Regions from separate parts of the Neorhizobium fuzhouense genome, predicted to be linked through region 3. Evidence: riboswitches for the same ligand, from Rfam matches in the RefSeq annotation. Region 3 holds a riboswitch; each other region holds the start of a gene.
The links. Region 3 has a riboswitch for cobalamin ahead of ACEXP3_RS10680 (DUF1636 family protein). Riboswitches for the same ligand answer to the same signal wherever they lie in the genome.

Region 1 (7,567 bases), on a different contig from region 3:
GAGATCGAACTGCGGCAGCGTCGCGCCGAATTCGGCGCGCAGGCGCTTGCGGATTTCGGTGGAGATCAGCTTGGTCGTGGACAGCATGCGCAGCCACAGCCGCGTCTCCGGCTTGGAGCGGGCATGCGTGGTGATTTCGAGATCCATGCTGGTGTCATCCGGTTCCGTCATGCGCAGGCGTCCCCTCGGCGCTTTTGTGACCAAAAGCTGTACGGAGAGGTATTTTAATTGTCAAAGGTCTGCGGGCGCAAGATCGGCAGGGGCCGAGACAGGGTGCGTGTGACAGGCTGCGGCGGGGCGGGTGATTTATCGACAAAAAGAGAATGGATTTGCAAGCTTGGACGTTTTGCCGCAACAGACTCTCTCGTCTGCCGTAAAAATCAGCCTATCTTGAGCGCAACCTGTTTTCACGCTCATGGAGGATTTCCCTTGTCTCTGCGCATCAACGACATCGCCCCGGACTTCACCGCCGAGACCACGGTCGGCCCGCTCAATTTCCACGAATGGATCGGCAATGGCTGGGCGGTTCTCTTCTCGCATCCGAAGAATTTCACGCCCGTCTGCACCACCGAGCTTGGCACCATGGCCGGCCTTGAAGGCGAGTTCCAGAAGCGCGGCGTCAAGATCATTGGCATTTCGGTCGATCCGGTCGAAAGCCACGGCAAGTGGAAGGACGATATTCGCACGGCAACCGGCTATGACGTGGAATATCCGCTGATCGGCGACAAGGACCTGAAGGTCGCCAAGCTTTACGACATGCTGCCGGCGGGTGCGGGCGAAAGCTCGGAAGGCCGCACGCCGGCCGACAATGCCACCGTGCGTTCCGTCTATGTCATCGGCCCGGACAAGAAGATCAAGCTGATCCTTACCTATCCGATGACCACCGGCCGCAACTTCCACGAGATCCTGCGCGCCATCGATTCCATCCAGCTGACGGCCAAGCATCAGGTGGCAACGCCTGCCAACTGGCAGCCGGGCGAGGACGTCATCATCACGGCCGCCGTTTCCAACGAGGATGCGATTGCCCGCTTCGGCGCCTTCGATACGGTTCTGCCCTATCTGCGCAAGACCAAGCAGCCGGCCGCCTGATAACATTGCAAACATGCCGGGGGAGGGGACACCTGCCCCGGCCTTGAGATGAGCGCTTGATGAGGCTGGATCAGCGCCTCATTCGGCCGCCATCCGCCGCGCCGGAGCAAAGCGGATCGAGCAGGTGCCGCCCTCTGCGGCCTCCACCACTGCCTCCACGTCGAACACATCCCGGATGAGCCGTGTCGTGAGCACCTCCGCCGGACGGCCAAGGGCGACAAGTCGGCCGGCCTTCATCACGGCAATCCGGTCGCAGAACATGGCCGCATGGTTGAGGTCGTGGAGGGCGGCGATCACCGTCAGATCCAGATGACGCACGAGATCGAGCAGGCCGATTTGGTGGCCGATATCGAGATGGTTCGTCGGCTCGTCCAGCACCAGCACTTTCGGCGACTGGGCAAGTGCCCGGGCAATATGCAGCCGCTGGCGCTCGCCGCCCGACAGCGTATGCCACTGGCGCCCCGAAAGATGCGCCATGCCGACATTTCCCATTGCCGCATCGACGATGGCGTCGTCCAGTCCTGACCAGGGCGAAGACAGCCCGAGATAGGGCGTGCGGCCAAGCTCCACCGCCTGGCGGGCCGTCATGCGCTCGGAGGTGTCGGCCTGCTGTTCCACCAGAGCCAGACGGCGGGCAAGCGCGCGCCGGGCAAGGCCGGCAAGCGGCTCTCCATCCAGCGAAACGGTGCCCGTGCGCGGCTTGCGCAGCCCGCAGAGCATGGAGATAAGGCTCGTCTTGCCCGATCCGTTCGGCCCGATAATGCCGAAGAATTCGCCGGATGCGACCGTGAAGGAGACGTCGCGCACCAGCATGTGGCCGCTGCTTGCAAGCGACAGGTTGTCGGCGTCCACCCTCACAGACTTGCCCTCCGCTGGCTCATGATCAGGGCAAAGGCGGGCGCACCGAAGAGCGCGGTCACCACGCCGATGGGCAGGACCTGTCCCGGGACCAGAATACGCGACAGGACATCCGCCGCAATCATGAAGATGGCGCCGACAATGGCGGCGGCCGGCAGGAGAACCCCGTGGCGCACACCGACCAGCATGCGCGTCGCATGGGGAATGACCAGGCCGACAAAGCCGATGGAGCCGACAAGCGACACCATGACGGCGGTCATCATGGCCGTCGTGGCAATGAGGATGACCATGACCCGCCGCACGGGAATGCCGAGCGAGGCGGCCGATTCCTTGCCGAAGGCAAAGGCATCGAGCGCGCGCGCCTGGGCAAGGCAGACGACGAGGCCCACGAGCGCCACCGGCAGCGCCAGCGTCACATCCGGCCAGCGCACGCCCGACAGATTGCCGAGCAGCCAGAACATGATGCCGCGCGCCTGTTCGGCATTGGCGGCTTTCGTGACGACAAAGGAGGTGAGCGCATGAAAGAGCTGGGAGCCCGCAACACCGGCCAGAATGATTGCCGCCGAGCCGCGCCCGGCGCGTAGGGCAAGCAGGCTCACCAGCACGAAGGCGATGACGGCGCCGGCAAAGGCGCCCAGCGGCAGGCCGATCATGCCGCCGCCAAGGCCCAGGATCGCAACCGAGACCGCGCCGGTGGAGGCGCCGGCGGAAATGCCGAGCACGTAAGGATCGGCCAGCGGATTGCGCAGGAGCGACTGCAGCACGACGCCCGATAGCGACAGCGCCGCCCCGCAGCAGGCCGCAACGACGACGCGCGACAGCCGGTAGCTCCAGACGATGCCTTCGTCGATCGCCGCCAGAGGGTATCCTGCGCCAAACAGGCGGTTGGCGGCGGTTTTTGCCACCACATCGAAGGGAATGGCGGTTTCGCCGATCGCTGCGCCGAACCAGAGCGCCAGAAGAAGGGCGGCAAGGGCGCCAAGGGCTGCCCCCGCCGCCAGACGGATGCGGCTGTGCTTCACCGCGAAAGGCCCGCCTTTTCAATCGCATCCGCCAACTGTTCGATGCCGTCGATGGTGCGAATGGTCGGGTTCATCGTCTGCGCATCCATCTCCACCACATGGCCGGCCTTCACCGCCGGCATCAGGCTGACGACCGGATCCTTCTGGAGGAAGGCGGCCTTGACGGCACTGTCGTCGGCCGGATAGCGGCGGCGCTCCATGCGGGCGGCCACGATGATCGAGGGGTTGGCGCGCGCGATCGTTTCCCAGCCGACGGTTGGCCATTCCTCGTCGCTGTCGATGACATTCGTGATCCCGAGCGCCTTCATGATATAGCCGGGCGCGCCATTCCTGCCCGCCACATAGGGATCTGCGGCAAGCGTTGCGCTGGAAAACCAGAAGACGGCCGACAGCGTCGATTTTGCACCGGCCACCTTGGCGCGGGCGGCCTTTTCGCGCGCCATGAGATCGGCCACCACCTGCTCGCCACGATCCTGAACATTGAAGATCCGGGCAAGATCACGGATCTCTTCGTAGATCAGGTCCATGCTGAAGGCCTCTGCCCGCACGCCGTCGCCGCCGGAGGAATTGTCCTTGCCGATGCAATCGGACGGCGAGGTGTAGACCGGAACCCCGAGATCCTCGAACTGGGCAATCGTGCCGACGGTACCTTTCGGGCCGACATGCCACTGGAACTGCACGGTCACGATATCCGGCCTTGTGGCGATGACGCTTTCGAAGCTCGGATCGTTATCGGCAAGCCGCGGCACGGAAGCATTGGCCTCCTCGTAGCCCTTGAGCACCGGGCCGATCCAGACGGCGGTGCCGACGACCTGCTTGGAAAGCCCGAGCAGATAGAGAATTTCCGTGGTGCTCTGCCCAAGCGACACCGCCCGCTGCGGAGGCTTTGAAAAGGTGATCTGGCGTCCGCAATTCTGCAGTGTCAGCGGATAGGTGGTTTCTGCGGCAAAGGCACCGGAAGCGGGAAGCACTGCTCCGGCAACAATCAGCCCGGCCGCAAAGGCCTGGCGCAACGCGTGCGTCATACGAATAAACATGTGGTCGAACCCTGGTGGCTATGGGGGGCCTTCAGCCCCTGCGATAAAAGCATCTCAGCTGCAATCAGCCCTGATGGACGGATGTCAGGCGTTTGGGGCGCTTGAGGGTTCGACAACCGGTGCTCGCAAAGCGAGAAATAGTCATGTCAGCTCCTGTTCCGGGCATCCCCGCCCGTGACGTTGGACTTCAGTGCGATGGCAGGTCTCCTGGCTCACGGTTGGCGCCTCTCATCTGCCTTCCCGCACAAAATTTCGTGCAGTGGCATGGTGCCTGGTCGGCACCACGAGGATGATTGGCATCCGCTTACAGTTGCGGGGGCAGCCACGGCATTGGGACCCTGATGGAGGTTCCGCACCGTGTTCCCTATTAATCCCCTTCTCCGGCGAACCGGCTTGGGGAACCATCAACCGCCAGTTAAGCCGGGCAATGGCACCGCGTCAAGGCAGGCGACCGCGGTCGAGAGATCCTGTCGTCGTTCGTTATGTAATATCATTACAATTGGATTCGCAAAATCCGTTTGTAAAGTCGCCCCGGCGGATTTTGCGATACGCGGGTAGCGAGGCTGGGCGCGTTAAGATCGCTGCTGGTGTTCGTCCTTTTTCGCAGCCGTTGACGTCCGGCGCTCCCTGGAGCATCGGCCAGCGCCGGATGTGCGGCTGGTTCCAGTCGTGTGGTGCCGTCGGCGACACACCATTTTCTGCGCCAGCCTGATGCCGGTTTCACCGTCTCAGAATGGGGCGCGAGGGAATTTCACCCAAAGATACCTGTCTATTTTGGCACATGACGGTCCTCAGGTGGCATTGGTGGTTGATCGTCCGTTTCATTTTGGCGCGTTCCGCGATCTATAATACTGGCGCGTCCCGGAGTTATTCTCTGACGTCGCCCGCTTATTTTCCAATTGGGAGCAAATTTGCCTTTTTCTCGTCTCATTCGGGGCGAATGCTTGACTTCACGCGGTTGAAAAATACACGTATTGCGTGTTTTTGCGCGGGCAGCAGCGGGAATGTCGGTCCGGTGCGCCATCTGCGGCATTGAGGATTGTCTGCCCCGGATGTGTGGCTTGAACAGTCGTTTCAGGCATATTTATTCGCAGTTACGAATATAAATGAATTTTCTTTTCATTTGCAGATCAGTGCGCTAGACGGCCTTTCGCATTGATTTGCCTGCTTCGGCCGGCGGATCCGGCACAACCTCCTTCAGCCGTCGTGAGACGGCTCGGGATCAATGGCGACGGATCCGGAAGGCGAGGCGCGATCGGGTGGCGACTCTCCGGAAGGATAAATTCGCAGACGGCATAGGGTTTTACGTGGGCAGGACGATTCAAGATTGAAAAGCCTTGTTTTTCGACTTGAAGAGCTTAACCTAATCGCTGACCGCTTCGCAAAGGGCGCGCAAAATGCTTCTGCGAACTAAAAGTGTTACTATTGACAATAAGATGAGAAGCCGAGTAAAAATAAGTTTCTGATTTCACTCGGTTGAATGCCCGTAAAGCATTGAAAATTTTAACGGCTTATTAGTACAAATCACCGTCGGAAAAAGGGTTCCCTTCATGCAGGGTGAAATCAGCTATGATGGCTGTGAACCGGGGTATGGCGAAGCAGATGGTTGCACGTCCGCTCGCTCTTCGGTCCGGGATGGTCTCGATTTCGTTGTTTCTTCCAACGGTGTCTTCAAACCATTTCTCAACGAGACCGGCGGCGCATCCTGTTATGCCGGCGGCGTTGCGGGTCGCGTCTACATGATCAGCTGGGGAGCACTGTCATGAATGCCACGGCTGCCATGTGCATTACGATCGATAATCTCGGAGATATTTCGACCTATTTCGGCGAGGGTGTCGCCGGCCGCGTCCTGGCGGAAGTCGCCCGCCGGCTGGAGCGGTCGCTGCAGGTGCCCTTCACCATTGAAAGCTGGGGTGTGGCGGCGTCGCCCTTCCAGCTCGAGGATGGCCTGCCGGTCTGGTCGCGCGTCGATGAGGCGCTTTGTGCGGCAGCCGCCCTGCCGATCCCGGTTGGCAACAACCGCATCGTCGTGGCGCTGAGCTGCCGCAACACCGTGCCGGACGCGCAAGGGCTCCACACCGCCTCGCAGAACAGCGCGCAGGATTATCGCATCGACATGAGCGCCGCGGCGCTGGCCTATGAGGCGCTGTTCAACGCCCGCTTCACGCTGGTCGAACAGCCGGTCTGCAGTGCGTCCGAGCCCGCGTCGGTTCTTTACAGCGAATGCGTCGTGCGCCTGTCGGATGAGGATGGCCGCGTGGTCATGCCCGGCGTCTACATGCCAGCGCTGGAACGCCTCGGCCTCACCCAGGTATTTGATCGCCGCATTGCGCAGTCGGTGGTCGAAGAGCTGGTGCGTCGCCCGGATGTCGTTCTGGGCTGCAACATGTCGGCGCTGTCGGCCTCGGTCGATCTCTGGTGGCGGCTGGTGTTTCCCCGTCTCGTGCGCGAGGCCGGCGTCGGCCAGCGCATGGTCATCGAGATTTCGGAATCGGCGCGTCCCTACAGTTTCGAAGCGGTGGCGGAATTCGTCTCGCACATCCAGCAGGCCGGCTGCCGCGTGGCGCTCGATGATTTCGGCACCGGTTTCAGCTCCATCGGCTATGCCCGCCACACGCGCTTCGACGTCATCAAGATCGATGCCGGACGCATCCGCACCCGCGGCTCGGATGCACCGCAGCTGCTCGGCCATCTGATTTCACTGGCCCGCCATGTTGCCAACGAGGTCGTGGTCGGGTCGGTTGAGAGTGAGGCGGACCTTCTGATTGCGCATGCCGCCGGCGCCCGCTGGGTTCAGGGCTTCCTGTTCGGCCATCCGCAAAGCTTGGCCCCGCAGCTTGCCCGTCAGGCGCAGGTCGCCTCGCTGGATGCCCGCCGGCCCGCCGCCCGCGCCGGAGGCGCCCGATGAAACCAGGAACGGCCGCACTTCTTCTGATCGCGGCCATCCTGCAGGCCAGCCTCTCCACGGCCCTTGTCACGGAGCATTATGCGCTTGCGCTGGAAATCGGCCTGTTCGGCTGTCTGCTGATCTGGGCCGTTCTGGCGTTTTTTGCCCGGGATCTTCTGTCATCCGGTCGCGAGCCCCTGCCGCCGCGGCTCCTGAAAGCCGTCGAGGAGCGTTATGCCCGCTACGGCGTCTATGCCATGCCGGTCGCTAACGACCTCTTCTCCGATCGACATGTTCGGGTGGCAGGCCGCAGGATCTCGGTGGATTTCCTGCCACTGCTGGTCGCCACGCTGTCTGCCGCAACCGTTGTCGGGTCTTCCTTCGGCTTTGCTTTGTCCGGTGACATGGCCATGGCGGCGGCGATCACCGGATCTGCCGGCCTTGGCGCGCTCGTGCTGTATTGCTGCCACACGCCACCGGCAACAGATAATGTTCAGGTGGCGGATCTGAAGCGGCGCGCTGGCCGCCGCTGAGCGGCACTCCACTTGATCCCCTGTCTCGGCGCTATTTATCACGCCGGCTTGCGGTGCAATCGACCGGCTGCTGCATCGCGCCATCTCCTCCTGACGCGGCTTGCGCATAGGCCGAAGTTTTTCGGCAAAAATCCCCATCAG
Region 2 (7,567 bases), on a different contig from region 3:
CGGCCGAGCTTATCCGGATGGTCCCTGGTTTTGGCGTCCGGCACGAGGCGGATGCGCGTGTCGAAATCCCAGCCGATCAGCAGGATGGAGCGGCGCGCCTGCAGCATCATGTCCTTGGCATGGCGAAAGAAGTCTGCGGCATCGACGATCACCGACAATTTGTCGGCTCGGGCGATGCGCCAGCAGGTCTCGTTTTCCACGACAAGGCTCTCGGGGGACAAATCGGGCGTCGCCTTGGCCGGATCGGATGTTCCCTTTGCGGGAAAGCATGTCATGATGGGTTCCGAAGCTGCTATGGTGAACCGGAGGTTGGTGCCAAGACGCGCATCGCTGCAGCTTTGTTCCGGGAAATCAGACGGGACCATCGAATTTATGCCGCATGAGGCGGCTAGGGTGGCGTTGATGAGAAAGCATGAGGGCTGATGAGGATTTCCTGGTGTATTGTGTGGCTGGCGGTGCTGATCGCCATTGTCCTTTGTATTCCCTTGATCGAACGGGGCGTGCTGCCATCCCGCTCGACGGTGACGGCGCCGGGCCAGGAAGCGCCGCTTCTGCCCGTGCCGCAACAGCAACGTCCCTGAGGCGGCCTGAAGCGGCGGCCTGGGGCGGCCCGAAGCGGCGGGCGCCACACCATCACATTCGGTGATGGTTTCCTGTGAGTGGCTGCTGGCTTATGCACGTCCTTGAACGCCGGCGGCATGCTTTAAGCAATAATCTTTCGATCACTGCGGCGGGATTAAAAAATCCTTGACCTTGCGGCCGGTGCGCGCCTTCATCCTCGCCAAAATAGCCGCTTCAAGGAGAATGACATGCCCGTCGATACCGCGCCCCGCAGTGCCACCTTCACCTTTGTCGATGGGGACTGGGTGGCCGGCAATCCGCCGCTGATCGGCCCCACCTCGCATGCCATGTGGCTGGGCTCCACGGTGTTTGACGGCGCGCGCTGGTTCGACGGCATTTCGCCCGATCTCGACCTGCATTGCGAGCGCGTCAACCGGTCCGCCATCAACATGGGCATGACGCCGGTGATGGAAGCCAAGGCCATCGAGGCGCTGGCGCTGGAAGGGGTGAAGAAGTTCGACGGCAAGACGGCGATCTACATCAAGCCGATGTACTGGGCCGAACATGGTCTGCCTTATTCGGTTGTGGCGCCGGATCCCGAATCGACCCGCTTTGCGCTCTGCCTGTTCGAGGCGCCGATGCACACGGCAAAGCCGTCTTCGCTCACCGTCTCGCCCTATCGCCGCCCCAACCCGGAAGTGGCCATGACCGGCGCCAAGACCGGCAGCCTCTATCCCAACAGCGGCCGCATGATCATCGAGGCGCGCGGCCGCGGCTTCGACAATGCGCTGGCGCGCGACATGAACGGCAATGTCGCCGAAACCGCCTCGTCGAATGTCTTCCTCGCCAAGGACGGCGTGGTGATGACGCCGATTGCCAACGGCACCTTCCTCGCCGGAATCACCCGCTCGCGCATCATCAACCTCTTGCGCAGCGCCGGCGTCGAAGTGCGTGAATGCACGCTGACGGTTGAGGATTTCAAGGCCGCCGACGAGATCTTCACCTCCGGCAACTATTCCAAGATCGTGCCGGTCAACCGGCTCGACGACCAGGAATTCCAGGAGGGGCCGTTCGCCCGCAAGGCTCTGGAACTGTACATGGACTGGGCCCGCGCGGCGGCTTGATCGCCTGACGGCAGACGGAGCGAAGGTGGCCGCCGCCTTCGACCCTTGCGTCCAGGCGCCAGGAAAATCGGCAGACACCGGGTGAACCGAACGCCCGTTGCAGCGTTCTCTAAAGAACAGTTCCGTCCGGTAATTTTGCGCCGTGGCCCGTTGCCTCTTGGGACGCGCACACCTATGTTCCCGATCACCACTCAGACCGCCGTTTTGCCGAAAAGGAGTAAGATCATGGCTTTTGAACTTCCCGAACTCCCCTATGCCTACGATTCGCTTTCCCCCTACATGTCGGCGGAAACGCTCGAATATCACCACGACAAGCACCACAAGGCTTATGTCGACAACGGCAACAAGCTGGCCGCTGAAGCAGGCTATGGCGATCTGTCGGTCGAAGAAGTCGTGAAGAAGTCGTTTGGCACCAATGCCGGCCTCTTCAACAATGCCGCCCAGCACTACAACCACATCCACTTCTGGAAGTGGATGAAGAAGGACGGCGGCGGCAACAAGCTGCCCGGCAAGCTGCAGGCCGCCATCGACAGCGATCTCGGCGGCTACGACAAGTTCAAGGCCGATTTCATCGCCGCCGGCACCACGCAGTTCGGCTCCGGCTGGGCCTGGCTTTCGGTGAAGGACGGCAAGCTCGTCATCTCGAAGACCCCGAACGGCGAGAACCCGCTGGTCCACGGCGCATCCCCGATCCTCGGCGTCGACGTGTGGGAACATTCCTACTACATCGACTACCGCAACGCCCGTCCGAAGTACCTCGAAGCCTTCGTCGACAGCCTGATCAACTGGGACCACGTTCTGGAAATGTACGAAGCCGCTTCCAAGTAAGTCGCTCGTTTCTGTCGAATGCAAAACGCCCGGCGGGTTTTCCCGCCGGGCGTTTTGCGTCTTGGCGGAGGCCACCGCCCACCGGCGCAACGCCCCCACATCCGACCGCCTGTCATGTCCCTGTCACGCCGCCCGGCTATTGCAACGCCATGTCACATCAGCCGCTTCTTCGCTTCGGCGTGATCGCCGACCCGCAATATGCCGATCTGGAGCCGAACACGGGTCTGGACCGGCATTTTCGCAACAGCCTCGGCAAGCTTGCCGAAGCGATCGCGACCTTCGAGGGGGAGGATCTCTCCTTCGTCATGACGCTCGGCGACCTCATCGACCGCGATTTCGCAAGTTTTGACGCGCCGCTCGAAATCTATGGCCGCTCGCGCCACGAATGCCTGTTCCTGCCCGGCAATCACGATTTTCTCGTCGCACCCGACCGGTTGCCGCAGGTGTTTGAAAAGCTCGGCATGCCGGCGCCGTACTATGCCTTTACCCGCTCGGGCATCCGCTTCCTGGTCATCGACGGCTGCGAGGAAAGCCTGTTTTCAACCGTTGCCGATCCGCAGGCGCATGCGGCAGCCAAGGCCCGGCTGTCGCGGCTGCGTGCCTGCGGCGCCATCAATGCCATGGACTGGAATGCGGGGATTTCCCGCCGGCAGTTTGCCTGGATCCGCCGCGAGCTTCAGCGGGCTGAGGAGAAGTCCCAGCCGGTGATCGTCATGGGGCATTTTCCGCTTTATCCCGAAAGCGACCATGCGCTCTGGGACAGCGGCGAACTGGTCGATCTTCTCACCGCCTCGCCGCAGGTGATCGCCTATCTCTGCGGGCACTATCATGCGGGCCGGATCGCCCGCGCCGGCGGCTGCTGGTTCGTCAATTTCTGCGGCATGGTGGATACCGAGGCGAGCAATGCCTTTGCGCTCGTGGACGTGTATGGCGACCGGCTTGAAATCAAGGGTTACGGGCGTCAGGGCACCCACGTGCTGGCCTGCCGCCCGGCCAGCCTGATGCATGATGTCGCAGCTCTTCACATCTCTGTGTGAGCACTGAAATGCCATTTCTCTCAAATGCATACGGTGTAATCATGGCGCCGTCGTCAGAGCGTCGCGCCACACTATGGCTTGCGCACAAGGGAGTATGGACATGAATTTGAAGCGGGTTTCCACGGCCGTGATGGCCCTCTGTCTTGGCGCCGGCATGGCTTTTGCCGCCGGCGAGCCGCAGGCAGAGCGTCAGGCGCTGATGAAGAAGATCGGCGGTTCCATGGGCGAACTGGGCGCCATCGCCAAGGGGCAGAAGCCTTATGATGCGGCAACCGTGAAGACGGCCGTCTCGACAATCAGCGCTTCGGCCAAGGATTTTCCCAACCATTTCCCGGCCGGCTCCGAAACCGGCATGGACACGGCTGCCTCGCCGGCGATCTGGCAGAACATGGCGGACTTCAAGGCCAAGGCGATGAAGCTTTCCACCGATGCCGATACGGTTCTCGCCTCCATGCCGACCGACCAGGCCTCCGTCGGCCAGGCCCTGCAGACGCTGGGCGCCGATTGCGGCACCTGCCACCAGGCCTATCGCCTGAAGCGGTAAGGGCTCTCCTGCCATCGCCGCCGCGCATTTTCGTCTTGCGCGGCGGGGTGCCCGTCTGCCAATCCTTTCACAGTAAATCTTTCTCGGTAGCGGAGTGCGGCCGTGGCATCGATAACAGCCAAGCTGGCATTGGCCGGCGCAATTGTCGTGGTGGCAGGTGCTGCCGTCGCCTATGGGCTGACGCGGCCGCAGCCTTATCCCGCCGAGCACTGGGCAGGGCTTGGGGCGCCGGATGTCGCCAATGGCGAAACGCTGTTCTGGGCGGGCGGCTGCGTCAGCTGTCATGCGCAAAAGGATGCCAAGGGCGAAGAGCAGAAGGTGCTATCAGGCGGGCGGGCGCTGCCGACGGCGTTCGGCACCTTCCACGTGCCCAATATTTCACCCGACCCAAAGGCCGGCATCGGCGCATGGACGCTGGCGGAGTTCGGCAATGCCATGACGCGCGGCGTCGGTCCGGAGGGAGAGCACCTTTATCCATCCTTCCCCTACAGCTCCTATGCGCGCATGACGCCAAAAGACGTCAACGACCTTTTCGGTTACCTGAAGACGCTGCCGGCAAGCCCGAATGTCGCGCCGCCGCATGATCTCTCCTTTCCGTTCAGCCTGCGCGTGACGCTCGGCGGCTGGAAACTGCTGTTCTTCAGTGCCGAACCGCGGGTGGCGCTGAACGCCCCGAGCGACATCGTCAAGCGCGGGCAATATCTCGTCGAAGGCCCCGGCCATTGCGGCGAATGCCACACGCCGCGCAATGCGCTGGGCGGGCTGCAGACGGACCAGTGGCTGGCCGGCGGCCCCAACCCGGAAGGCGAGGGACGCATCCCCGACATCACGCCGGGCTCGCAGACCATCGGCAGCTGGAGCGAGGGTGACATCGCCAACTATCTGGAAACCGGCTTCACGCCCGACTTCGACAGCGCCGGCGGCTCGATGGTCGAGGTGCAGCAGAACCTGTCGCACCTGCCCAAGAGCGATCTTGCGGCAATCGCGGCCTATCTGAAGGCGGTTCCGGCGCGCTGAACAGCGCAACTGCGGACCTGCGCACAAGCGAAGAAGCCGGAGGGTTGCGACGCGTATTGACAGACCCCCGGTGGCAGGCGACAAGAAGGGCGTGTGACGGTTCCTGCCGGATGAAAGATCCGTCGGGATGAAAAGGGAATACGATAGGGCATTGTCAGCGGTGCCTCATTCGTGGCTGCCCCCGCAACTGTGAGCGGTGAGTTCATCGACTGTTCTGGCCACTGGGAAACCGGGAAGGTCTGGTCGTTGAACGGTGACCCGCGAGCCAGGAGACCTGCCGCCGCATCTGTCGTCAACGCATATGCAACGAGGGGTTTTTGCATGTCGATCCAAACATCCGTCGCCGGGACTTCGGCGAAATCCACATCCCAGCTTCAGGCCGTCTTTGCGGTCGCGCTTGGCCTGTTCATCGTCGGCTTCGTCGGTTTCTCCCACGCGGAGGTTGTTCACAATGCCGCCCACGATACGCGCCACGCCAATGCCTTTCCCTGCCACTAGCGCGCTCCACTGCCTCTTTTAAAGAGGTTTGAAGTCCATTCCTGCATTGTGATTTCGGGGCATCGCGCCTGTTGAGGCCGAGCGCGGTCAAGGCCGGTGCCGCCGGGGATAAGGTTTTTCTCCATGTTCAGATCCATTGTATTCTCCGCCGTGATGGTGGGGATCGTGAGCGGTATTGCCGTCTCGCTGATTCAGATGGTCGGCACCACGCCGCTCATTCTGTCTGCCGAAACCTATGAAAGTGCGGCTTCCGTCGGTCATGATCACGCGCCGGCGGCAGAGGCCCCGCTTGTTGCCGAAAACTCCACGTCTCATAGCCATGCCGCCGGAACGGCAGCGCATGAACATGCACAAGGTCATGATCAGGAAGGTCATGATCATGGGGGGCAAGACCACGGGGCAGGCTGGACGCCCGCCGACGGTCTGGAACGGCTGTCCTATACGGCCGCGGCCAATATCCTGACGGCCATCGGCTATGCGCTGGTGCTTTCGGGGCTGCTGGCGGTTGCGAGCCAGAGCGGGCTTGCCAAAACTATCGACTGGCGCACGGGTCTATTCTTCGGCCTTGCCGGTTTTGCCTCTGTGATGCTGGCGCCCATGGTGGGGCTTCCGCCGGAACTGCCGGGATCTCCGGCCGGCGATCTTGGCGCGCGGCAGATCTGGTGGCTGTCGACGGCCTTTGCTACTGCACTCGGCATCGCGCTGCTGGCGTTTCGACGCGATGCGGTATCGGCGGTCGCGGCCATCGCGCTCATCGCGGCACCACATGCCATCGGCGCACCGCTGCCGCCAGATGGCGAGCATGCGCTTGCTCCGCTTGGGCTCGAACGCCAGTTCATCGTGGCGGCAACGCTCACAAGCCTCTTGTTCTGGGCGCTTCTCGGTTCGCTGAGCGGCTTCCTGATGCAGCGTTTCGAGGCGGCGCGGTGAGCCAGACCGAGCCGGATCGGCGCGCCATCTGGCGCGACGATCTTGACGCCCTGCAATTTGGCGTGCCGGGAGAGGGCAGTCTCTGCCTTGTGCATCGGCTCGCCTTTAGGGCACTTCTGCCGTCAGCCCCAGCGGAAGGTCTTTCCCGGCAGGCCTGCCTTGAATTTTTCTTCAGGGAAAGCCGACATTTCGAAGCTGCCGCCAAGTCAAAAGTGACGCGCCTCGGCTTGGCCCCCGGCCATAACCTTCATCTCAATAGTCGCGATATCCGTCGCGCAATAGCGGGTGACGTTTCCGATGGTGTACCGAAGGCCTGCCGGGTGCTGACCGGCTGAGACGGGCTATCAGCCCGGATGATGCTCGGCGGAAAAGCCCACCATTTCCGCTTGCGCATCCGGCGTCCACAGATCGAGCGCTTTCAGGATTTCCACGGCAAAGGTGAAGGGGGAGGTGCCGGGAGCGGTGATGATGCCCTTGTCGCTGACGGCCTGCGGCTGGTCGCGGTAGAGCGCCTCGCCCCGGTAGGCGGGATAGGCCTTGTGGGATAAAAGCGCGTTGCCGGTATGGGCTACGTCATTGAGGAGGCCGGTGCCGGCAAGCGCGCTTGCGGCGGCACAGATGCCGCCGATGACGGCCTTGCGCTGGGCAAAATCCGCGACCAGGTCGGTAAGATCCGGGGCAGTGCCCTTTTCCCAGCTCATGCCGCCCGGAATGACCAGCGCGTCGAAGTCGCCCACTGCCAGGTCGCGATAGGCAAGGTCGGGCGTCACCCGCAAGCCGCCCATCGAGGTGAGCGGCGCACCGTCCGGCGAGGCGGTGAGGATATCGGTGCCGAGAAAGCTGCGGGCAACGGCGGTCAGCAGCCCGATTTCCCAATCCGCATAGTCGGGCGTCAGAGCAATCGCAATCCGTGTCATGTCGTCCTCCTGGGGGTATCGACGTTCAGGCGAGCGCCTGCAGGAAGCGCATGCCCGTCACCGGGCGCGCGGTGAAATCCATCTGTTCGTAGAAGCGGTGGGCAGCGAAAT
Region 3 (7,567 bases):
CACATCGAGGCCGACGGCATAGCCGGTGCGGCCGGCAGCGCCGGGATAATCCGGCATCAGGATGGTGATCCGGCGCTCGGCACGGGGCGTTTCCTGGAGTGCCAGATGCCGGGCGATCCGGTCTGCCACCGCCTCCACCCGGTTTGGTTCGGGCCGATTGGCAAAGCCTGCAAAACCATAGGCCTTATCGCCGCTGCGTTCCGCCTTGAACGACAGGGTGCCGGCAAGGATGCGGCCATCGAGTTCCGGCAGCACGACATGCATGGCAAGATCCGAGGGGCCAAGCCCGCGCCGGCTTGTTTCCCAGGCTTCGCGTTTTGTCGTGGCGATGACGGCCTGAAAGACCGGCACGCCCAGCCGGTCGAACAGCGTTTCGCCCGCCAGTTCCGCCTGGCTCGCAAAGGCTGTCGTGGTGATGAGGGCCGGCGGGTGAAGGGCAGCGAACTGCTTTTCGAGGAAGGAGAGGGTTGCAAAGTCCTTCAAGCCCGGCACGAACACCGGCAGTGGCGCAAAACCGCGTGCGGCAAGCGCCGCAGCGAGCGCATCGATGGGCGCGACATCACCCGACAGCAGCATCGAGCGATAAAACAGCAGCGGCAGGACCTTTTTGCCCGCAAAACCCTCCAGTGCCTCTGGAAGGGAGACGACACCGTGGCCGGGCCGGTAAAAGCCAAGTCTTGGCACGGCCTCGGCCACTGGCCGTACATCCCGTTGACCATTCGCCAGGGCGAAAAGACTTGTGGCCAGCCGGTCGAGATTGTCCGGCCCGCCTTCGCGGAAAAACGAAAGGAAGCCTGCAATCTCGTCCGGGGAAAGTGTGGAGGCGGCGGTCAGACGGTCGTCGGTCTCGCTGCATTCGCCGGGCAACAGAATGAGGGGAATGTTCATCCGGCGCGCCAGATGCGACAGTTCTTCCACCCCGTAGCGCCAGCGGTCATAGCCGCCCAGAATGCGCACCATCAGCACACGGGCGTGGCGGGCCACCTTGTCGATCCACAGATCGACCGACATCGGGTGGCGCAGGTCCGAAAGCGGAGCAAGGCGCAAGGTAAGGTCATTGCGCGACAGCCGGTCCCAGGCCGATGCCATGCCGTTCAGGTCGCTGTCGGAAAAGGACAGCACCACCACATCGCCCGGCGTCTGGTTGAGATCGACCGGTTCGATCAGATCGTCGAGCGACGAGGATGTGGTGGCAAGGATGTGCATCAGGCGGCCAGGATCTTTTCGATGCGGGCGGCATCAATGCCCTTTTCGCCGATAACGACGAGGCGCGAGCGGCGATCTTCGCCGACCGTCCAGGCGCGGTCGAAATAATGGTTCACGCGCGGGCCGACGGCCTGCACCAGAAGCCGCATCGGCTTGCCCTCAACTTCCACATATCCCTTGATGCGCAGCACCTTTTCGGCCGCCGTCACATCGGCAATGCGCTGGCTGAGGCTTTCGGCATCCGCAATGGCGGGAATGTCGAGAACGAAGCTGTCGAAATCGTCGTGCTCGTGGTCGAGTTCGTCGTCGTGATGCGTCTTGCGGTTTTCGATGTCGTCCTCGACGGCAAGGCCAAGGCCGATGAAGACGGCCGGATCGACCGCGCCCTTCTCGGAATTGACGATATGCACGGCGCGCGGCAGGTGAGCGCTCACATGGGCGCGGGCCTTTTCCAGATCGGCAGGCGACAGAAGGTCGGCCTTGGTGAGGATGACGAGATCGGCGCAGGCGATCTGGTCTTCAAACACTTCCTCGACAGGATCGTCATGGTCGAGTGCCTCGTCACTCACCCGCTGGGCGGCGAGCGCCTCCATGTCGTCGGCTACGCGGCCTTCCGCCAGCGCCAGCCCGTCCACCACGGCGATCACGCCATCCACGGTCACGCGGCTTTTCACGCTCGGCCACTGGAAAGCCTGGATTAGAGGCTTCGGCAGCGCAAGGCCGGAGGTTTCGATGAGGATATGATCCACCTTGGGTTCCATCGCCAGAATGCGGTCGATGGCCGGCACGAAATCATCGGCCACCGTGCAGCAGATGCAGCCGTTTGCCAGCTCGATGATATTGTCTTCGGGGCAATTTTCGATGCCGCAGCTTTTCAGGATCTCGCCATCGATGCCGACATCGCCGAACTCGTTGACGATGATGGCAAGCCGCTTGCCCTTGATGTTCTGCAGGGCCTGAGACAGCAGCGTCGTCTTGCCGGCGCCGAGAAAGCCGGTGACAACCGTGCAGGGAATGCGGGCGAGGGAAGAGGTCATGTGTTTGTCCTTCAAGGCTTCTGGTCCTGGGATTGCGGGTGCGCAAAGGGGGGAATGCGGGCAATCATGCCGCGCTTCAGGCTGTCGGGGCGCCCTTTCCACGGCATCAGCCCATCGACTGAACCGGCAAGCAGGCGCGCGCCGAGGAGAAGATCGTCTCCGCTTTCGGTCGTCAGATCGCCGAACACATAGCTCCAGCCACTGCTGCTCTGGATCGTGGCGCTCAAGCCCCGCTTGCAATTGGCAAGGCAGGCAACGCTCTTCACTTCGATACCAGGCTCGTGATGGTCACTGATGCTTTGCGCCAGAACGGCACCCTCGCGGGGCGCCATCGGGTCCTGCGTGGCGCTGCGGCAGGTTTCGCAGACGAAGACGACAACGGGGCAAGCGTTGGCCACCGGCGCTTCGGTTGTCTTGTCGTCCGTCTGTCTCGATAAATCCACCTGGTAACCCCGCGCGTGCAAACCGTAACGGGGTGCAAGCCTGCGCGGCGTATCCGGCATGCTCGTCAACAGATCATCCGTGCCGGAGCACCCCGCCCGGCTGGATCGTCACATCGTCAACGGCAGGTCTCCTGGCTCGCGGATCGTCGCCCGTGCGCCGCCTTCCCGAAGATGTCTTCAGTGGCCTGATGCGCCGGACTACCCGCTTACAGTTGCGGGGGCAGCCGTGGTTTAGGCAAGAACTGCCGCACCACGTTCCCTCTTAGCTTTCCCCGTTGCCGGGAAAAGACCGTTGTCCCTGTCACTATGCGCTTAGCCGCTTGTGTGTCAATGGCGGCAGGCAAGGCATTGCCGGGGGGCGCGGTTCGACTATAGTCCCGCTCCCCAGGAAAGCGCGAGGAGTGCCCGATGAAGGAAATCGACGAAAACGAGGCCGAGCGCCACCGCCGCAAGATGGAAAACCGTAAGGCCGTGCAGGATGCGGAAGTGGCGGAAAAGACGATCGAGAAGGGGTTGCTGATCGTCAATACCGGTCCGGGCAAGGGCAAATCGACGGCCGCCTTCGGGCTTGCGCTGCGCATGCTCGGCCATGGCCGCAAGGTCGCCGTCGTGCAGTTCATCAAGGGCGCCTGGGATACGGGTGAGCGTGTGGCGCTGCAGGCATTTGGGGATCAGATGATCTGGCACACGATGGGCGAGGGCTTTACCTGGGACACGCAGGATCTGAAGCGGGATGTGGCTGCTGCCGAACGGGCCTGGGAGAAGGCGCTGGAGATGATGGGCGAGCCGGATGTCGGCTTGCTGATCCTCGACGAGCTGAACATCGCGCTGCGCTACGACTATCTCGATCTTGAACGGGTGATCGCGGATCTTGTCGCGCGCCGGCCGGATCTGCATGTCATCGTCACCGGCCGCAATGCCAAGCCGGCGCTGATCGAGGCGGCCGACATGGTAACGGAAATGACGCTGGTGAAACATCATTTCAAGGCCGGCGTGAAGGCGCAGGCCGGGATCGAGTTCTGATGACGCAGAAGCCGCCTGCCAGGGCATTGATGTTTCAGGGCACCGGGTCTGATGTCGGCAAGTCGCTGGTGGTGGCAGGTCTTGCGCGCGCCTTTACGCTGCGCGGGCTTCGCGTCCTGCCGTTCAAGCCGCAGAACATGTCGAACAATGCTGCCGTGACGGCCGATGGCGGTGAAATCGGCCGGGCGCAGGCGCTGCAGGCGCGGGCGGCGCGGGCGCCTTTGTCGGTCCACATGAACCCGGTGCTGCTCAAACCCCAGAGCGAAGTCGGCGCCCAGCTGGTGGTGCAGGGAAAGGTGGTCGGCAATGCCAGGGCTGCCGAATACCAGGAGATCAAGGCGGGCCTGATGCCGCGGGTGCTCGACAGTTTTTCCCGCCTGAAGCAGCAAGCCGATCTGGTTCTGGTGGAAGGGGCCGGCAGCGCCTCGGAGGTCAATCTGCGGCGCAACGATATTGCCAATATGGGCTTTGCGCGGGCAGCAGATGTGCCGGTCGTTCTGATCGGCGATATCGATCGCGGCGGTGTCATCGCAAGCCTTGCCGGCACGAAACTGGTGCTGGAGCCCGATGATGCGGCGATGATCCGCGCCTTCATCGTCAATCGATTTCGCGGCGATCCGGCGCTGTTTGCCGAGGGCATGACGATGATCGAGGGCTTTACCGGCTGGGCGCCCATCGGCCTCCTGCCGCATTTTGCCGAAGCCATAAGGCTTCCGGCCGAGGATGCGCTGGCGCTTCAATCTAAACCTGCCGCAAAGGCCGGCGCCAAACTCCGCATTGCCGTGCCGATCCTGCCGCATGTTTCCAATTTCGACGATCTCGATCCGCTGGACGCCGAGCCGGAAGTAGAGCTTGTGCGGATAAGACCCGGAGAAGTGCTGCCGGCCGATGCCGATCTCGTGCTGCTGCTTGGCTCCAAGGCGACGATTGCCGATCTTCAGGTGCTGAAGCAGGCGGGATTGGATACGGACATTGCCGCGCATCGAAGGCAGGGCAAGCCGGTGCTCGGGCTCTGCGGCGGATATCAGATGCTGGGCAAAGCGGTGGCTGATCCCGATGGCATCGAAGGTCCGGCCGGTGCCGTCGAACAGGGGCTCGGGCTTCTTGACGTGAAAACCCGGCTCACCGGGCAAAAGCATCTCACTGCCGTTTCGGGCAAGACGGCGGACGGTCACTCCTTTGCCGGCTATGAAATGCATGTGGGCGAGACAAGCGGAGCTGATCGCGCCCGCCCGTTTGCCCTGATTGGCGGCGTGCCGGAGGGGGCTTCCTCGGCCGATGGCCTGGTCCGCGGCACCTATGTCCACGGCCTGTTTGCCGATGACCGCCAGCGCTCGTCATGGCTGACGCGGCTTGGCGGCACCGAAACGCGGCTTGATTACGAACAGGGTGTCGAGGATGTGCTCGATCGCCTTGCCGCCCATCTCGAGCGGCATCTCGATCTTGATCTCCTCATCAGCCTTGCACGGTAAGGGCAACGGCGATCAGGCCGAAGAGGATGATCAGCAACAGGTCCGCGATGCGCGCCAGCGACAGCGCATTGCGGATATCGCTACTGGTTGCCTCGCGCCGTCCGCCCTCTCCCATCACGTGATCCTCGACGAGGACGCCGCCATAGACGCGGGGGCCGGCCAGGGCAAGGCCCAAAGCCCCTGCCATCGCCGCCTCAGGCCAGCCGGCATTGGGCGATTTGTGGTGGCGCGCATCACGCCGCACCGCCGCCCAGGCCGCTTTCGCCGAAGCATCCGGCAGAAGGGCTGCGGCTGCGATAAACAGCATCGCCGTCAGGCGCGAGGCGGGCAGGTTGATGAGATCGTCGAACCGGGCGGCCGCCCAGCCATAGGCGCTGTAGCGGGCATTGAGATGGCCGATCATGCTGTCGGCGGTGTTGGTGGCCTTGTAGGCGCAAGCGCCGGGCAGCCCGCCGACGCCGAGCCAGACGGCGGGTGCCGTCACGCCATCGGAAAAGTTTTCGGCAAGGCTTTCGATGGCCGCGCGGCAGACGGCGGCCTCGTCAAGCTGATCGGGATCGCGCCCGACGATCATCGAGACGGCCTTGCGACCTTTGTCGAGACCGCCGGTTTCCAGCGCTTCGGCCACGGCCCGAACATGGTCTTCCAGGCTTTTCTGGGCGAGCAGGCTGGAGGAGAGGAGGGCCGTGACGAGGATGCCGAGCGGAAGCCACGCCAGCGCGCTTTCCATGAGAAAGGCCGGCACGACGGCTGCGGCAAGCAGGATCAGGACGGCGAAAACGCCGTTGCGCTTGCGCGTGGCGAAGGGCAATTGCAGATCGTTCAGCCGCTTTTCCAGCCGGCTGATCAGGGCGCCGATCCAGATGACCGGATGGCCTATTCGATCCACCAGCCATTGCGGATAGCCGACAAGCCGTTCAATAAGCAGAGCGAGGAAGGCGAGAGAAAAAGCCATGGACCAGGATCGGCAAGAGGGGCAGACGAAAGTGCAGCCGCAGATGGACGATGTCGAGGCACGGCAGGCGATCGATCATGGCGGCAATCTGGCGCGCGCCGGTTTGCAGTTTCCGCAGGCGCCAAAGCCGTGGATCGATCTGTCCACCGGCATCAACCCGCACCCATATGCCTATTCGCCCATCCCCGCCACCGCTTTCTCCCGCCTGCCGGAGCCCGACGATCTGGCGCGCCTGAAGCATCTTGCCGCCACCGCCTATGGCGCGCCTTCGGCGGAGCATCTGGCGGCGGCACCCGGCACGCATATCCTGCTGCCGCTGGTCATCGAGGCAGTTTTCGGCACGCTGTCCGGGGCAGGCCGTCGGGCGGCGATCCTTTCGCCCACCTATGGCGAACATGCGCGCATGGCCAGGCTGTCCGGTTTCGAAACCTTGGAGGTCCAGGCTTTCGAAGCGCTGTTCGACGCCGATCTCGCCGTGGTCGTCAATCCCAACAATCCGGATGGACGGCTTGTCGGCGCGGCCGATCTTCTGGCGCTCTCCCGCCACATGGCGGCAAAGGGCGGGCTTCTGGTGGTGGACGAAGCCTTCATGGAGGTGATCGAGCCGGAGGAAAGCGTGGCCGGTGCCGTGCATGACGGGCTTGTCGTTTTGCGCTCCTTCGGCAAATTCTATGGTCTGGCGGGCGTGCGGCTGGGCTTTGCCGTCGCCCCGGTTGCCATCGCGCAAAAACTCGCAGCCCGTCTGGGTCCCTGGGCCATTCCGGGGCCAACGCTTTCCATCGGGCTTCAGGCGCTGGCGGATGGGGGCTGGCAGCGCGCCATGCGGGCCCGACTTGCTGCGGATGCTGCGCGCCTTGATGCGCTGCTTGCGGCGGCTGACCTTCCTGTCTGCGGTGGCACCACGCTGTTTCGCTATCTGAAGCATGCCAAGGCGCCGGCGATCTTTGCGCATCTGGGAGGTAGCGGCATTCTCGTTCGTGCCTTTGCCGCACGGCCGGATTGCCTGCGCATCGGCCTGCCGGAGGACGGCGCGTGGAAACGACTGGAAAAGGCCCTTGAGACGAAGAGCTGGCGCGATTGAGGCCAAGGCCAAGGGTTTGCATTCTTTCGGCGCTGCGGTAGGCTTTGCCCAATTCGTATCGCAGTCAGGTGAATTCCATGTCCATGAACAGCAATCTCCCGCACATCTTCGAGGCCATCGACAGAAAGAGGGAGGTGTTCACGGAGCTGAGCGACCGGATTTGGGCAACGCCTGAAACCTGCTACATGGAAGTTGAATCCGCCGCCGCGCACCGGGAAATGCTGGAGGCGCAAGGGTTTGCCATTACCGAAAACATTGCCGGCATTCCGACGGCGCTGATCGGCGAGGCGGGAACGGGCGGTCCGGTGATCGCCTTTCTCGGAGAATTCGACGCACTGGCCGGCCTCAGC

Region 1: another riboswitch for cobalamin. It lies ahead of ACEXP3_RS15815 (ABC transporter substrate-binding protein); the one in region 3 lies ahead of ACEXP3_RS10680 (DUF1636 family protein).
Region 2: another riboswitch for cobalamin. It lies ahead of ACEXP3_RS02080 (CbtB domain-containing protein); the one in region 3 lies ahead of ACEXP3_RS10680 (DUF1636 family protein).

Annotation. Positions count from the first base shown of each region.
Region 1 is NZ_JBHFFP010000008.1:188,513-196,079, forward strand. Features, by position in the region: gene ACEXP3_RS15795 (MarR family winged helix-turn-helix transcriptional regulator) at 1-171, opposite strand, end outside; gene ACEXP3_RS15800 (peroxiredoxin) at 430-1,089, shown strand; gene ACEXP3_RS15805 (ABC transporter ATP-binding protein) at 1,168-1,902, opposite strand; gene ACEXP3_RS15810 (FecCD family ABC transporter permease) at 1,944-2,969, opposite strand; gene ACEXP3_RS15815 (ABC transporter substrate-binding protein) at 2,966-4,006, opposite strand; cobalamin riboswitch at 4,187-4,427, opposite strand; gene ACEXP3_RS15820 (hypothetical protein) at 5,557-5,772, shown strand; gene ACEXP3_RS15825 (EAL domain-containing protein) at 5,769-6,914, shown strand; gene ACEXP3_RS15830 (hypothetical protein) at 6,911-7,426, shown strand.
Region 2 is NZ_JBHFFP010000001.1:405,751-413,317, reverse strand. Features, by position in the region: gene ACEXP3_RS02115 (phospholipase D-like domain-containing protein) at 1-275, opposite strand, end outside; gene ACEXP3_RS02110 (hypothetical protein) at 423-581, shown strand; gene ACEXP3_RS02105 (branched-chain amino acid aminotransferase) at 810-1,685, shown strand; gene ACEXP3_RS02100 (superoxide dismutase) at 1,911-2,513, shown strand; gene ACEXP3_RS02095 (metallophosphoesterase) at 2,663-3,550, shown strand; gene ACEXP3_RS02090 (c-type cytochrome) at 3,651-4,094, shown strand; gene ACEXP3_RS02085 (c-type cytochrome) at 4,242-5,111, shown strand; cobalamin riboswitch at 5,192-5,407, shown strand; gene ACEXP3_RS02080 (CbtB domain-containing protein) at 5,433-5,609, shown strand; gene ACEXP3_RS02075 (CbtA family protein) at 5,733-6,539, shown strand; gene ACEXP3_RS02070 (hypothetical protein) at 6,536-6,874, shown strand; gene ACEXP3_RS02065 (type 1 glutamine amidotransferase family protein) at 6,884-7,456, opposite strand; gene ACEXP3_RS02060 (GNAT family N-acetyltransferase) at 7,482-7,567, opposite strand, start outside.
Region 3 is NZ_JBHFFP010000005.1:60,931-68,497, forward strand. Features, by position in the region: gene cobN (cobaltochelatase subunit CobN) at 1-1,206, opposite strand, end outside; gene cobW (cobalamin biosynthesis protein CobW) at 1,206-2,243, opposite strand; gene ACEXP3_RS10680 (DUF1636 family protein) at 2,255-2,686, opposite strand; cobalamin riboswitch at 2,791-2,995, opposite strand; gene cobO (cob(I)yrinic acid a,c-diamide adenosyltransferase) at 3,095-3,709, shown strand; gene ACEXP3_RS10690 (cobyric acid synthase) at 3,709-5,181, shown strand; gene cbiB (adenosylcobinamide-phosphate synthase CbiB) at 5,165-6,136, opposite strand; gene cobD (threonine-phosphate decarboxylase CobD) at 6,135-7,217, shown strand; gene ACEXP3_RS10705 (M20 family metallopeptidase) at 7,301-7,567, shown strand, end outside.